DNA from 2 places in the Clostridium sp. LBM24168 genome. Region 1 is predicted to be linked to the other one. Evidence: predicted binding sites of a transcription regulator. Region 1 holds the regulator's gene; the other holds the start of a gene.
What was found. Region 1 encodes CtsR, which represses protease genes until heat stress. Its sites were predicted from a motif close to AAGGTCAANNAAGGTCAAAT; they were not measured.

Region 1 (8,173 bases):
AGAGAGTATGCTGGCATAAGTAGCGAGAAATAAGTGAGAATCTTATTGGTCGAAGACCTAAGGTTTCCTGGGGAAGGTTCGTCCGCCCAGGGTTAGTCGGGACCTAAGCCGAGGCCGAAAGGCGTAGGTGATGGACAATCGGTTGATATTCCGATACCGCAAACTTGCGTTTGACAGAAGGGATGACGCAGAAGGATAGGATGTGCACACTATTGGATGTGTGTCTAAGCACTGAAGCAGGCCGGAAAGGAAAATCCATCCGGTCAATGCCGGGGTGTTATGGGGATCCAATTATGGAGAAGTATCCGATTTCACACTGCCGAGAAAAGTCTCTATGGAGCAGGTTAGTGCCCGTACCGCAAACCGACACAGGTAGGTGAGGAGAGAATCCTAAGACCATCGGAAGAATTGTTGTTAAGGAACTAGGCAAATTAACTCCGTAACTTAGGGATAAGGAGTGCCCCGAAAGGGGCCGCAGAGAATAGGCTCAAGCAACTGTTTATCAAAAACACAGGTCTCTGCTAAAGCGAAAGCTGAAGTATAGGGGCTGACGCCTGCCCGGTGCTGGAAGGTTAAGGGGAATACTAAGCCGTAAGGCGAAGGTATGAACTTAAGCCCCAGTAAACGGCGGCCGTAACTATAACGGTCCTAAGGTAGCGAAATTCCTTGTCGGGTAAGTTCCGACCCGCACGAATGGCGTAATGATTTGAGCACTGTCTCGACAACAAATCCGGCGAAATTGTAGTGCAAGTGAAGATGCTTGCTACCCGCGATTGGACGGAAAGACCCCGTAGAGCTTTACTGCAGTTTAGCATTGAGTTTCGGTATTGTCTGTACAGGATAGGTGGGAGGCATGGAAACCGGGGCGCCAGCCCTGGCGGAGCCACCCTTGGGATACCACCCTGACAGTACTGGAATTCTAACCGGCGGCCATGAAACTGGTCACGGGACATTGTTAGGCAGGCAGTTTGACTGGGGCGGTCGCCTCCTAAAAAGTAACGGAGGCGCCCAAAGGTTCCCTCAGAAGGGTCGGAAATCCTTCTTAGAGTGCAAAGGCATAAGGGAGCCTGACTGCGACACATACAGGTGGAGCAGGGACGAAAGTCGGGCTTAGTGATCCGGTGGTACCTCGTGGGAGGGCCATCGCTCAACGGATAAAAGCTACCTCGGGGATAACAGGCTGATCTCCCCCAAGAGTTCACATCGACGGGGAGGTTTGGCACCTCGATGTCGGCTCGTCGCATCCTGGGGCTGAAGTAGGTCCCAAGGGTTGGGCTGTTCGCCCATTAAAGCGGCACGCGAGCTGGGTTCAGAACGTCGTGAGACAGTTCGGTCCCTATCCGTCGCGGGCGCAGGAAATTTGAGAGGAGCTGTCCTTAGTACGAGAGGACCGGGATGGACTGACCTCTGGTGCACCAGTTGTTCCGCCAGGAGCATTGCTGGGTAGCTATGTCGGGAAGGGATAAACGCTGAAAGCATCTAAGCGTGAAGCCCACCTCAAGATTAGATTTCCCACAGCGTAAGCTGGTAAGACCCCTCGGAGAACACGAGGTTGATAGGTCAGGGGTGTAAGCATGGCAACATGTTGAGCTGACTGATACTAATAGGTCGAGGGCTTGATCAAAATATATCTTACTGTGCAATTTTCAGAGAACAATAGTATTCCATATGGTATACATATGTTTTCCATATTTAATGATTTATGTCAAATATCTGGTGGTTATGACGTGAAGGTAACACCCCTTCCCATTCCGAACAGGATGGTTAAGCTTCATCGTGCCGAGAGTACTGCAGGGGTAGCCCTGTGGCAGGGTAGGTAGCTGCCGGGTTTTATAAATTGTTCCGTGGTAGCTCAATGGTTGAGCATTCGGCTGTTAACCGAAGGGTTGGAGGTTCGAGCCCTCTCCACGGAGCCATTTTTATTTTTTGAATAGAATATAAAAGAAGCAATTCAGATTAAATCTGATTTGCTTTATTTTTATTGTGATTAAATGAATCTTTATTTTTTCTATAATGGCATTATTCTAGAAATTTTGTTGTTTTTAAAATCCAGATATCTTTGAAGAGGACTTGAAATATGGTACTATAATGATAATAGTTCATAATATATTTGAAAAATACTAGTCTTATAAAGAAAATTAAAATAAGCCAAACTTTGAGTAAATATGAATTTTAATACTGAACATGTAAGTTTTTAAGTTAAATGATTAGTTGTCAATAATAATTTTAATATATGAGAAAATAGGAGAAAAATTGAGATATATTAGGGCTTAATGATTATAACTTGAAATTTGGGATAATATAAGAGTTGAATAAAGTAGCATATAATAATATTATTTAACTAAAGTCAAAGAAAGTCAAAGTAATGTCGTTAATATTAAGAGGGTGATGTGGTGGCAAGATTATCTGATATAATAGAGAAATTTATAAAACAGATGATGGAAAGTAATGATGAATCTCAACTGCAAATTAGAAGAAATGAATTGGCTAACCATTTTAGTTGTGCTCCTTCTCAAATAAATTATGTTTTAACTACCAGGTTTACTGTAGATAAAGGTTACTATATAGAAAGTAGAAGAGGAGGTGGTGGGTGTATAATAATAAGAAGATTTGCGTGCAATAGTAATAAAAATCTATTTGACATTATAATTGAAAAGATTGGTGATAGTATAACATATAATGCTGCTTCACAGGTTATAGATGGAATATTCGAAGCTGATATTATTAATGAAAGAGAAGCTAACATATTAAAAATGGTTATGAATGATAGAACTTTTAATGATTATGTAGAAAATAAAAATAAACTTAGAGCTTCTATACTTAAATCTACTATGATGGTAATTTTTGATGAAAACTAAGTATATTTATATATAGAACATAAGTTTTAATAGAACATGGGGTGATAGGATACTATGTTGTGTGATATATGTAAAAAAAATGAGGCTACTGTCCATATAACTAAGATAGTGAATGGTATTAAACAAGATCTTAATCTATGTGAGAAATGTGCTGTTGAAAATGGTGAATTAAGTTTTGTACCTAAAATAAATTTTGTAGCTCCATTTAGTTTCCAAAATATTTTAAGCGGAATTATGGATTATATGAATAATGCAAATGAAGATACGGGAAATTTTGATATAACATGTAAAAACTGTGGTACTTCTTATAGAGAGTTTAAGAAAAGTGGATTTGTAGGTTGCAGTGAATGTTATAAAGAATTCTCAAATATATTGCAACCTGTAATTAAAAGAGTACAGGCAAATTTAGAGCATACGGGCAAAATTCCTAAAAGGGCTGGAAAAGAAATTATAGAGAGAAGAAACCTTGTAAAATTAAAAGAGGACTTACAGAAATCTATAGCCTTAGAAAAATATGAAGATGCTGCCAATATAAGAGACAAAATAAAGGAACTTCAGAGTAAAGATCATGATAAGAAGGGGGAATAGGGTATGGACAATTGGATAATAGATCCCAAAGGAAATAATAAAGATTTAGTTATAAGCAGTAGAGTAAGACTTGCTAGAAACTTATCCAGAATACCTTTTCCTCATAAATTAAGTGAAGAACAAAGCAGAAAACTAATAGAACGTGTAGATAAAGCTTTTTATACAAATGATTGTACTAAAAATGAGTTTACTACAAATTATCTATGGGAAAAAAGTGAAAATGAAAGGGAAATATTTTTAGAAAAACATCTTATAAGTAAAAATTTGATAGAAAATGGTAATAAGGCCGCATTTATATTAAATAAAAATCAGACGATAAGTATAATGTTAAATGAAGAAGACCATATTAGAATTCAATGTATAACAGCAGGATTAAATTTGGAAGAGGTATATAATATAAGTGACAATATAGATAATCTTTTAGAAGAGAATTTAGAATATGCTTTTGATGAAAAGCTAGGTTATCTAACTACTTGCCCAACAAATTTAGGAACAGGATTGAGAATGTCTGTTATGGTTCATCTTCCTGCTATATCATTAAATAATCAAATAAATGGACTTTTAAATGCATTAAGTCAGGTTGGGATGACTATTAGAGGTTTATATGGTGAAGGATCTAAGGCATTAAGTAATGTATATCAGATTTCAAATCAGGTAACTCTTGGACGTAGTGAAGAAGAAATAATGACTAATTTAAAGGCCCTTGTGTCCCAGATAATAAATGAAGAAAAATTAGCTAGAGAAAATCTTATAAAGAATTCAAGATATGAATTAGAGGATAGAATATATAGGGCTCTTGGTATTTTGAGATATGCAGAGCTTTTAAGTACAAATGAATGTTTAAAGCTTTTATCCTATATAAGGTTAGGAGTTGAAATGGGAATAATTAAAGATATAAGTAAAGCCGTGCTGAATAGTCTTCTGGTTGAAATACAGCCAGCTACAATACAACAAAATTATGATAAAATTCTATCTAGTAGAGAAAGAGACTTTAATAGAGCGAAACTAGTAAGAAATAAATTGGCAAAAATTACAGCCAAATAAAAGGAAGGTGAATATATTATGATGTTCGGAAGATTTACAGAAAGAGCACAAAAAGTAATTATATATGCCCAGGAAGAAGCTCAATCTCTTAAACACGGTTATGTGGGAACAGAGCATATTTTATTGGGAATATTAAGGGAAGATGGGATATCTAAAAGCCTTTTAAACAATATGAATATTACGGCTGAAAATGTGAAGGCCCTTATAGAAGAATATGAAGGGAAGGGGGAAATAGAACTATACAATAATGAAATACCTCTTACTCCTAGAACTAAAAGACTTTTGGAATTGAGTCTATTTGAGGCAAGAAATTTGAATCACAATTATATAAGTCCAGAGCATATACTTCTTGCACTTATAAGAGAAGCTGAAGGAGTTGCATTTACTATCTTGAACAATCTTGGTGCAGATTTTAATAAACTTAGGAAAGAATTAACCAATTCGTTATCTGGAGAACAGTCAGCAAATCTTAATGGTGGTAAAAAAGGTGTTGGAGAACCAACCCCAACTTTAGATCAGTTTGGCCGTGATCTAACAGATATGGCTAAGGAAGGAAAACTTGATCCAGTAATAGGAAGAGAGAAAGAAACACAGAGAGTACTTGAGATATTAAGTAGAAGAACAAAAAACAATCCTTGCTTGATAGGAGATCCTGGTGTAGGTAAAACGGCTATAGCTGAAGGATTAGCTGAAAAAATAGTTTCATCTAACATACCTGAGCTTTTAAGGGGGAAAAGAGTTGTAACTCTTGATCTTTCTTCAATGATTGCTGGATCCAAGTATAGAGGTGAGTTTGAAGAAAGACTTAAAAAAGTAATGGAGGAAATAAGAAAATCTGGCAATGTAATATTATTTATAGATGAAATTCATACGATAATCGGTGCTGGTGCAGCTGAAGGAGCTATTGATGCATCCAATATACTTAAGCCAGCTTTGGCTAGAGGTGAAATACAGTGTATTGGTGCAACTACTATAGATGAATATAGAAAATATATAGAGAAGGATTCTGCACTTGAGAGAAGATTTCAGCCTATAATGGTAGGTGAACCTACAAAAGAAGAAGCTGTACTTATATTAAAGGGGCTCAGAGATAAATATGAAGCACACCATAGAGTGAAAATAACAGACGAATCAATTGATGCTGCAGTGAATATGTCAGATAGATATATAACTGATAGGTATCTTCCTGACAAAGCTATAGATCTTATTGATGAAGCATGTGCTAAGATTAGAATACAGAACTTGATCGCACCTCCAGATGTAAAAAAGATAGAAACAGATCTTGAAAAAATAACCAAGGAAAAAGAAGATTCAATAAGGGTTCAAGATTTTGAAAAGGCAGCTAAGCTCAGAGATAAGGAAAAAGCTTTAAAAGATAAACTTCAAGGTATGAAAACTGATTGGAAAACTGAAAAGCAGGTATCTACTTTAAAAGTTACAAAAGAGCATATTGCATCTGTGGTATCGCAATGGACTAATATACCGGTTCAAAAATTAACGGAAAGGGAATCAGAAAAACTCCTTAAACTTGAGGATATACTCCATAAAAGGGTTATAGGACAGGAGGATGCAGTAAAATCTATATCTAGAGCAGTGAGAAGAGCAAGAGTTGGATTAAAGGATCCAAATAGACCTATAGGCTCATTCATTTTTCTTGGACCTACTGGAGTAGGAAAAACAGAGCTTTCTAAAGCATTAGCAGAAGCTATGTTTGGCGATGAGAACAATATGATAAGAATCGATATGTCAGAGTATATGGAAAAGCATACGGTATCAAGGCTAATTGGATCCCCTCCAGGATATGTAGGCTATGATGAAGGCGGGCAACTAACTGAGAAAGTAAGAAGAAACCCATATTCTGTAGTATTATTTGATGAAATAGAAAAAGCTCATCCAGAGATATTCAATGTATTACTTCAGATACTAGAAGATGGAAGATTGACAGATGGAAAGGGCAAAACTGTAAACTTCAAGAATACCATAGTAATAATGACATCCAATGTTGGGGCTTCTACTATAAAAAAACAAAAATCCATGGGATTTGCTTCTGGTAATAAAGAAAGTAATAGAGAAAGTGACTACGAAACAATGAAGGATAATATAATGGAAGAATTGAAAAACTCTTTTAGACCAGAATTTTTAAATAGAATTGATGATATTATAGTATTTAGAAAGCTTGAAAAAGAAGACTTAAAAAAGATAGTGAGACTTATGTTAAAAGAAGTTTCTTCAAGATTGAAAGAGCAGAATATAGAGATTGATTTTACAGAGGATGCGGAAGATCATTTGACTAAAGAGGGCTTTGATATAAATTATGGAGCAAGACCACTTAGAAGGGCTATTACTAAAACTGTGGAAGATAAACTTTCAGAAGAAATGCTAAAGGGAAATGTTAAAAGAGGAGATAAAGTAAAAGTAAGTTTAAATAAGGATGAGTTGGAATTCAGTAAAGTAGAATAGATTTTGTAATACCCCATACCTTTTATAGTATGGGGTGTATTATTAATTTAAAAAGTTATATGAATTACTGCAAAAGTTAAAGCTTATAATGTATAATTATTGTTATATGGAGGAGATTACAAAGTGACAAAAATAAAAACTGTTTTTATTTGCCAAAACTGTGGATATGAATCATTAAAATGGTTGGGAAAATGCCCTAATTGTAATAAGTGGAATAGTATGGTTGAAGAAATTAAGAATACAGACAAAAAAAATGATTCTAGTGATTATTATGGTATTGGTGGGAATAGTGAACCTAGAAATATTAATAATATAAAATCTGGTGAATATGCAAGGTTTGATACTGGGATAAATGAGTTAAATAGAGTATTAGGAGGAGGGATTGTTAGAGGGTCTCTCACTCTTATATCAGGTGCTCCGGGTATAGGCAAGTCTACGTTGCTCCTTCAGACGGCAAATAATATTGCAAAAAAGTATGGAAAGGTTCTTTATATCTCAGGAGAAGAGTCAGAGGAACAGATAAAAATGAGAGGGGATAGACTGGATACCTTATCAGATAATATCTATGTGCTTTCAGAAACAAACTTGAGAAAAATAGAAGAGCATATAGAAAATATCAAGCCTATATTTGTTATAATAGATTCTATACAAACGATGTTTAAAGATACTATAGGATCAGCTCCTGGAAGTGTATCTCAAGTTAGGGAAAATTCTAACGATATTATGCGTATAGGAAAAATAAATGACATATCTTTTTTTATAGTGGCACATATTACAAAACAAGGAGAGTTAGCAGGACCCAGAGTGCTAGAGCATATGGTAGATACAGTTCTTTTCTTTGAAGGTGAAAGAAATGAAGAATTTAGAATTCTTAGAACTGTAAAAAATAGGTTTGGAACCACAAGTGAAATTGGAGTGTTTGAGATGAAAGAAAATGGGCTTTCAGAAATATCGAATCCGTCTGAAATATTTTTGGAAGAGAGAAATTTTCAGCAAGAAGGCTCTGTGGTTATTGGTATTATGGAGGGAACAAGACCGATACTTATAGAGATACAGGCATTAGTGAGCCAAACTAAAGCTGTAATGCCAAGGAGAACTGCTGTAGGTATTGATAATTCACGATTGAATCTCATTTTAGCTGTACTTGAAAAAAAACTTAAAATTCCTTTTTACAATTGTGATGTTTATGTTAATGTAGTTGGTGGGCTCGAACTAGAGGGTAC
Region 2 (8,173 bases), 580 kb from region 1:
GCAGGTCATTGTGTGCCCCTGTAGTAATATAGTCAGAACCAAATACGATATCTTCAGCTGCCCGGCCTCCCAACAATACCATCATCTTGTTTATGAGATATATTTTATTCTGATATAATCTGTCTTCAGGTATGCTCAGTGTATATCCTCCTGCACCTTTTGTGCTTGGTATGATTGTAATTTTTGATACTTTCTCATTGGGAAGCATCTTTAGTGATACAATGGCATGTCCAACTTCATGATAGGAGGTTATTTTCCTGTCTATGTCCTTTATATAGTCCCTGTTTTTTTTCTCATATCCGGCCAGGACTATGGAAAATGCCTTGTCAATATGCTGGTTTTCGATAGTTGGACTGTTTTCCTTACAGGCGATAATGGCAGCTTCATTTATGAGATTTTCTATTTTTGCACCTGAAAAATAAGCTGTTTTTTGCGACCATTCTTTTATGTTTATATCTCCAGCAGGTTTATTTTCAAGATGAAGTCTGATTATCTTTTCTCTTGCAGATATATCTGGAAGTGTTATTTCAATATGTCTGTCAAATCTTCCAGGCCTTAAAAGGGCAGGGTCCAGTGTATCAAGTCTGTTTGTAGCAGCCATGACCACAATTCCTGAATTTTCGTTGAAACCCGACATTTCCGTCAGAAGTGCATTTAAAGTCTGATCCCTTTCGTCGGAGCCGGAAACTGCAGCACCTTCCCTTTTTTTGCCTATGGCATCGATCTCGTCTATAAATATAATTGATTTTCCAGTTTTGTTGGTTCTTGCTTTTTTAAACAGTTGTCTTATACGGCTGGCACCTACCCCTACGTATATCTGTACAAAATCCGATCCTGATACTGCATAGAAAGGTACTCCGGCTTCACCTGCCACCGCTTTTGCAAGAAGAGTCTTGCCGGTTCCAGGTTCTCCGTAAAGTATTATTCCCCTTGGGATTCTTGCACCGTATGATCTGTATTTTTCAGGATCAATCAAAAAATCAACTACGTCCTGAACGCTTTCCTTTGCCTCTTCATTTCCAGCCATGTTTTTAAAAGTAAAATCCGGATTTTCCACTGCGGTTGTATCCAGTGAATCAACGGACAGGGAACCTTTTGCTTTAATTTTGTTTGATTTAAGGCAGAGGGCAATAAGCCATATTATGGATAAAACTAAAGTTATTGAAAAGTATCTTTGTATGTTGTTTAAAGGATAGTTTTTAAGTACACTTATGTTTTTGCTAAGCAGTTCCTCTTTGAAGCTGCTGTTTTCAGGATTATCTGTTTCATACACCTTGCCGTTTTTTAATTTGAATTTTATTTTTTCCGAATTTATGATATAAACGGTGCTTATTCTATTTTTCTCAAGATCATTTTGAAAAGAGCTATAGGGTTTTGAAATAATGGATCCACCAGTATATTTTGAAAAAATTAATACTGATGCACATATTAAAATTATTAAAATTGGCAGTGCCAACATTTTATTTTTAATTTTCTTCATCGAATCACCTACTTCTTTTTAATATATTTCCCTATGAATAGTTATGTTACTATAATATAATATGGTTTAATATTAGTCTAATCAAAATCATAAAATTTGCTAATGTAATTGGTAGTAATTCAGGATACAATTCACAGCAGGGCAAATTTATTGTATACTTTATGTATTATTGATGAGAGGAGAATAAAAAATGAAAATATCTGCTGCCGATATTAGATTGACAGAACAGGATATATTGGAACTGATAGAAGATTATGTGCATATAGAGGGGCTGCATATAGAGGATATATCCATAGATGAGGTAATAACCATCAGGGGGAAATACGGAAAAAACTTTACAGCTCCTTTTAAAGTGAAAATAGGAATAGGAAATGTAAAAGACAATAATTTGAATCTTAAAATATATAAAGTGGAGATATATAAAGTAGGAGTATTGAATGTCATCAAAGATAAATTAGCAAAAAAAATATTGAGGGACTTTTCCGGTTACGGTATAAGAACGGACAAGGACACGATAATTATAGACTTGAATACTGCAAGAAAGCTCATACCCCATTTTAACCTGAATTTAAAGAAAATATCAGTTTTGTCGGGTATTGTAGAAATATCTGTAGAAAATATAGTATATGAAAAAAATAAAAAATTTCCACATATAGAAAAAAATTCTCATAAACATTCGGACTTTGTCTCCAAAAAATATGACAGGTTAAGAGAAAAGTTGACTGACAAGATACCGGATAAATATTCCAAAATATCAGACTATATTATGCTGATGCCGGATATTGTTCTTTTGTTCTGGAGACTTTTTAAAGACAAAAGGGTAAAATCAAAAGTTAAAATTGTAGTAATCAATGCGCTGATATACATAATAAGCCCTATAGATTTCATACCTGGGTTCATACCTGTTTTGGGACAGATGGATGATATTGCTGTAGCATTTTTTGCACTTAACATGGTGATTGATGAAGTGCCTGAGGACGTGTTACTTGAGAACTGGCATGGAAAAAAGGATATAATTCTGATTACCCGGGAGGTTATAAAATATATGTCCGATATAGTGGGAGTAAGAAATTTTACAAGTATATCGGAGGCTTTAAAAAGTTTTTTGAATAAGCGTTCCAGAAATGTTAATTCAGGGGAGAATTAGCAATTGTAACCTTCGGATAAAAAGATATAAATTTGCACATTATAATTGTAGAGGTGATTTATTATGATGCACAATAAATTTGTAGCAGGAGTTTTAATTGGCACGGCAGTTGGAATGATGGCGGGTGTTGATGGATTTGCCAAAAAAAAGATGAAAAAAACTTCCAGATGCATTAAAAATATTGCAGGTGGTGTTATGGAATGGATTAAGTAACAGGTACTCATATAAATGTATCTGGTACCAGAAATGCCTGCTGGATACATTTATATGACATTAAATTTATGATATAATAATATAAATAATGTGTAATGGAGGAAGAGCAGAATATATGGAGATACTTTCCCTAGGAGAAAAAATCAAGAGAAGAAGAAAAGAACTTAATATGACGTTGAAAAGCCTGGCAGGAGACAGAATAACACCAGGGCAGATAAGTCTTGTTGAATCGGGAAAATCAAATCCAAGTATGGATTTGCTTGAGTACATTGCAAAGGAACTAAAAACCTCTATTGAGTACCTTATGGAATCAGAAGAGGTTCAGGCGGAAAAAAATTGCACATATTTTGAAAATATAGCTGAGTCATACATAATAAACAATGATCTGGTTCAGGGAGAGAAATATATTGAAAATGCACTTTATTATGCTGAAAAATATAATTTGGAATATAAAATTGCCAGAAGTCTGTATTTGAAGGGCAAAATCTCTTTTATAAGTCGTGAATATCCTGTTGCACAGCAGCTTTTTTTGTCTGCAAATGTTGTTTTTATAAAAAATAACAATTATGAAGAGATAATAAAGACCTTTGTATATTTGGGAAAGACAACTATGAAACTTCAGTCATTTCATGCTTCTATAAGTTATTTTGGACATGCTGAAAAAGTATATAGAGATAATGATTTTGCTGATGATTATCTTCTTGGCAAAATTTATTATTATATAGCCTGTGTATATTTTAGATTGGATAATATAAAAAAAGCCATAAATTATTCATATCTTGCCAAAGAAAAGTTCAGAAAAATGGAAAACAGTAATGAATATGCCAGGACAATGCTCCTTATTGCGGATGAGTATAGCAAAAAAAATGATCTGGACAATGCAGTAAAATATTCAAGAAAAGCACTTGAAATATACAATAAGATAAATGATTTTGGAAATATTGCACGGATTGAAAATAATTTAGGAAAGTTGTTTTATGAATTTGACAATATAGAGGAGTCATTTGTTCATTTAAATAAATCCAGGGAACTTAGGATCAGAATAAAAGATCCTGATATAGGAGAAACCCTTAAAAATATTTGTATAAATTATATAAAATTGAAGGATGTCAAAAGTGCAAAAAAGGTACTTGAGGAAATATTGTCTGCGGTTGAAGACGGAGATAATGCTGCGCTGGTAGGATATTATATACTTGGATACAAGGTGGCAATGCTTGAAAACAATAAAAAAGAAGCCGAAAATATATTGATTATGGCACTGAACTTTGTAAAAAATATGGGATTTACGGATGAAATAGGGCAGATATCAATTCTGCTTGGAAAATTTTATATGAGCGAGGGCAATGATACAGAAGCTGCTAAATATTTGCGGCAGGGGGTAGATCTGTTTAAAGAGCTGGATATAATGGAGGGATATTAAGTTTAATTAATATCCCTAATTTTTTTAATAAGAAGATATGCTGATATATATTGGCATAATGGATTATTTTAATCTTAAAGCCTGAAATTCGGGTAAATATAAAGGTTGAATAAATAAAAGTATAATAATATTATCTAGTTAAGGTCAAAGAAGGTCAAAAAAGGAGGCCATGAATATGAATATAGATAAACTTACTGTAAAAGTTCAGCAATCTTTGAATGAGGCACAGCTTACGGCTGTAAGACATAATCACCAGCAGGTTGATGCCATTCATCTGTTTTCTGCAATAATTTCAGAGGAAGATGGTCTTATACCAAATATATTTCAGAAAATGGGAATAAATATTGAATCAATGAGAAGTGAAACGGAATCCGTATTGAATAAGATGCCTAAAGTGACGGGTGAAGGAGCACAGAGTTCTTCCGTATATGCCACAAGAAGATTTGAGGAGGTACTGGTTGAAGCTGAAAAAACAGCTAAAAAGTTCAAGGATTCTTATATAAGTGTGGAACATGTCATGCTGGGGATTATGAAGGTACATTCCAGTGATGTTGACGGTATATTGAGAAAATTTAATGTAAATAAGGACAATTTTCTGGCAGTACTTTCCCAGATAAGGGGGAATCAGACTGTAGATACGCAGGACCCGGAAGGCACCTATGATGCACTTGCAAAATATGGTAGAAATTTAGTGGAGGAAGCCAAGAAGCACAAGCTTGATCCTGTAATAGGAAGAGATGAAGAAATCAGAAGGGTAGTAAGGATACTTTCCAGGAGGACTAAAAACAATCCTGTTCTAATAGGAGATCCCGGCGTTGGAAAAACAGCCATAATTGAAGGACTGGCAGAGAGAATAGTAAAAGGAGATGTACCGGAAGGATTAAAGGAAAAAATAATATTTTCACTTGATCTTGGTGCACTTATTGCAGGTGCCAAATTCAGAGGCGAATTTGAAGAGAGGCTTAAAGCTGTATTGAAGGAGGTTGAAAAAAGCCAGGGCAAGATAGTGCTTTTTATAGATGAAATCCACAATATAGTGGGGGCTGGAAAAACAGAAGGCTCCATGGATGCAGGCAACTTGATAAAACCTATGCTTGCAAGAGGGGAACTTCATTGTATAGGTGCCACTACTTTTGATGAGTACAGAAAATATATAGAAAAGGATAAAGCCCTTGAGAGAAGATTTCAACCTGTAATTATAGATGAACCTTCTGTAGATGACTCGATTTCAATTCTCAGGGGATTAAAGGAGAAGTTTGAGATATATCATGGTATAAGAATACATGATTCTGCAATAGTTGCAGCCGCCAGACTTTCAGACAGGTATATAACTGACAGGTATCTTCCTGATAAAGCTATAGATCTTATAGATGAAGCCTGTGCAATGATAAGAACTGAAATTGACAGTATGCCTACCGAAATGGATGCTGTAAAGAGAAAGATATTTCAGCTCAAAATTGAAAAGGAAGCGCTTTCCAGGGAGCATGATAAATCCTCCCAAGACAGGCTTAAATCTATTGAAGGTGAACTGAGCAATCTACAGGACAAGGATAAGCAGCTTACTGCAAAATATGAAAAGGAAAAAAGTGTCATAACCGGAGTAAGGGATCTAAAGAAGAAACTTGATGATACAAAGGGACAGATTGAGAAGGCCGAAAGGGAATATGATCTGAATAAGGTTGCAGAATTAAAATATGGAGTTATTCCAGGCATTCAAAAGGAGATAGAAGAAAAAGAAGAGCTTATAAAGAAGGATGATGTCAATTCCATGCTGAAAGAGGAAGTGACAGAACAGGAAATTTCAGAAATAGTTTCAAAATGGACTGGAATACCTGTTTCCAGATTGGTGGAAGGTGAAAGGCAGAAACTTGTAAAGCTGGAAGATGAGCTTTCAAAGAGGGTAATAGGACAGAAGGAAGCGGTAACTGCAGTTTCAAATGCCGTAATAAGGGCAAGGGCAGGTATGAAGGATCCAAAAAGGCCAATAGGTTCATTTATATTTCTAGGGCCTACAGGTGTAGGAAAAACTGAGCTTGCCAAAACTCTTGCAAGAACATTGTTTGACAGTGAGGACAACATAATAAGAATAGATATGTCTGAATACATGGAGAAGTATTCAGTGTCAAGGCTGATAGGAGCCCCTCCAGGATATGTAGGCTATGAAGAAGGAGGACAGCTTACTGAAGCTGTAAGAAGAAAACCCTATAGTGTAATATTGTTTGATGAAATTGAGAAGGCACATGATGATGTGTTCAATATTTTCCTGCAGATACTTGACGATGGCAGGCTTACCGACAACCAGGGAAAGGTTGTGGATTTTAAGAACTGTATTATAATAATGACTTCCAATATAGGAAGCAGCTATCTTCTCGAAAACAGCGGGGGGGACAGTATAGATGCCAATGTAAGAGCAAGAGTGATGAATGAGATGAAGTCCAGGTTTAAACCGGAATTTTTAAATAGACTGGATGACATAATAATGTTCAAACCTCTTAACACAGAAGAAATAAAATCCATAATTGATATATTCCTTGAAGATATAAAAAATAGACTCAGGGATAGAAACATATCAATTGACATAAGTGATGCTGCAAAGGAAACTATGGCAAAGGAAGGATATGATCCAGTATATGGTGCAAGGCCGCTTAAGAGGTATATAGAAAATACCCTTGAGACATCTATTGCCAAAAAGATAATAAAAGATGATATACAGGAAGGTTCCAGTGTAAGAGTTGATTTTGAAAATGGAGAATTTAAAATAATAGTGGATAAAAAAAATTAGGAAATAACAGTATCCACAAGTTATTATTAGATAGGGGCATTATTTTGCCTGAAAGAAAATATTATTAATTTTGAACAAATTTGATTATTATTATATACTGAATCTGCATACTAAAAATTCAGGAAGCATGTTACTAATTAAAGGTAAAAATAAAAGCATAAATTGACCTCATGTAAGAGAGATCAATTTATGCTTGAAATAATAAATCAAATTATTATTGTCGCTTGCCTTTAAGCTATATCTCAAAAAAATCTTAGAAAAAAGTTTCACTATGGAAATAAAACATTGTTAAAAAGTAAACAAATGAATATTGCTTTTATTATCTGTCACTATTAATGAAAAGGATTTCTATAACGAATCTGTAGGTGTAATATTTACTGAATTTATATTTTCTTATACCCAGAATGATGTGAATATAAATAATAACATAAATAATGGAATTATTTAGGAAGTTATTTTTATATGCAATTGTAGTTTTTTTAACAAACTTAATTTGAAAGGATGGTTTTTATGAATTTAGAAGAACTATATAAGAGCAAAGTTGTCAGCGCAGATGAGGCAGTGTCACATATAAAGTCCGGAGACAAAGTGGTATTTGGACATGCATGTGCAGAACCTCAGGTACTTTTAAATGCTTTGGTAGACAATAAGGAGAAATATAAAAATGTGGAATTATATCACATGATACCTAAAGGTGAAACAAGGTATGTTGAAAAGGGAGTGGAAAATTATATCCATGACAATTCCTTTTTTACCGGAAAAGGGACCAGTGAAGCCATTTCAGAAGGAAGATGCGGATATATTCCAGTATTTTTCAGTGAGATCCCAAGGCTGTTCAAAGAAGGCTATATTCCAGTAGATGTTGCACTTATTGAAGTGAGCAAACCTGACAACCATGGATTTTGCAGCTATGGAGTATCAAATGACTACATACATTCAGGAGCAGAATGTGCAAAACTTGTTATTGCCGAAGTAAATGAAAACATGCCTAGGGTTATGGGAAATAATTTCATACACATTTCCGATATTGATTACATAGTTGAGAGTTCACGTCCTGTAGTAGAATTGCAGCCTTCCAAAATAGGAGAGGTTGAAAAGAAGATTGGAAGTTACTGTGCATCTCTTATAGAG

Region 2: a site for CtsR is predicted at 4,401-4,420, ahead of clpB (ATP-dependent chaperone ClpB). Genes of this name have one in related genera too.

Annotation. Positions count from the first base shown of each region.
Region 1 is NZ_CP196861.1:2,782,936-2,791,108, reverse strand. It holds rRNA gene ACSVC9_RS13870 (23S ribosomal RNA) at 1-1,624, shown strand, start outside; rRNA gene rrf (5S ribosomal RNA) at 1,713-1,829, shown strand; tRNA gene ACSVC9_RS13860 (tRNA-Asn) at 1,842-1,916, shown strand; gene ACSVC9_RS13855 (CtsR family transcriptional regulator) at 2,394-2,858, shown strand; gene ACSVC9_RS13850 (UvrB/UvrC motif-containing protein) at 2,913-3,446, shown strand; gene ACSVC9_RS13845 (protein arginine kinase) at 3,450-4,490, shown strand; gene ACSVC9_RS13840 (ATP-dependent Clp protease ATP-binding subunit) at 4,509-6,950, shown strand; gene radA (DNA repair protein RadA) at 7,074-8,173, shown strand, end outside.
Region 2 is NZ_CP196861.1:189,056-197,228, forward strand. It holds gene ACSVC9_RS00925 (ATP-dependent metallopeptidase FtsH/Yme1/Tma family protein) at 1-1,480, opposite strand, end outside; gene ACSVC9_RS00930 (YkvA family protein) at 1,671-2,627, shown strand; gene ACSVC9_RS00935 (YtxH domain-containing protein) at 2,691-2,840, shown strand; gene ACSVC9_RS00940 (helix-turn-helix domain-containing protein) at 2,956-4,260, shown strand; gene clpB (ATP-dependent chaperone ClpB) at 4,436-7,042, shown strand; gene ACSVC9_RS00950 (acetyl-CoA hydrolase/transferase family protein) at 7,553-8,173, shown strand, end outside.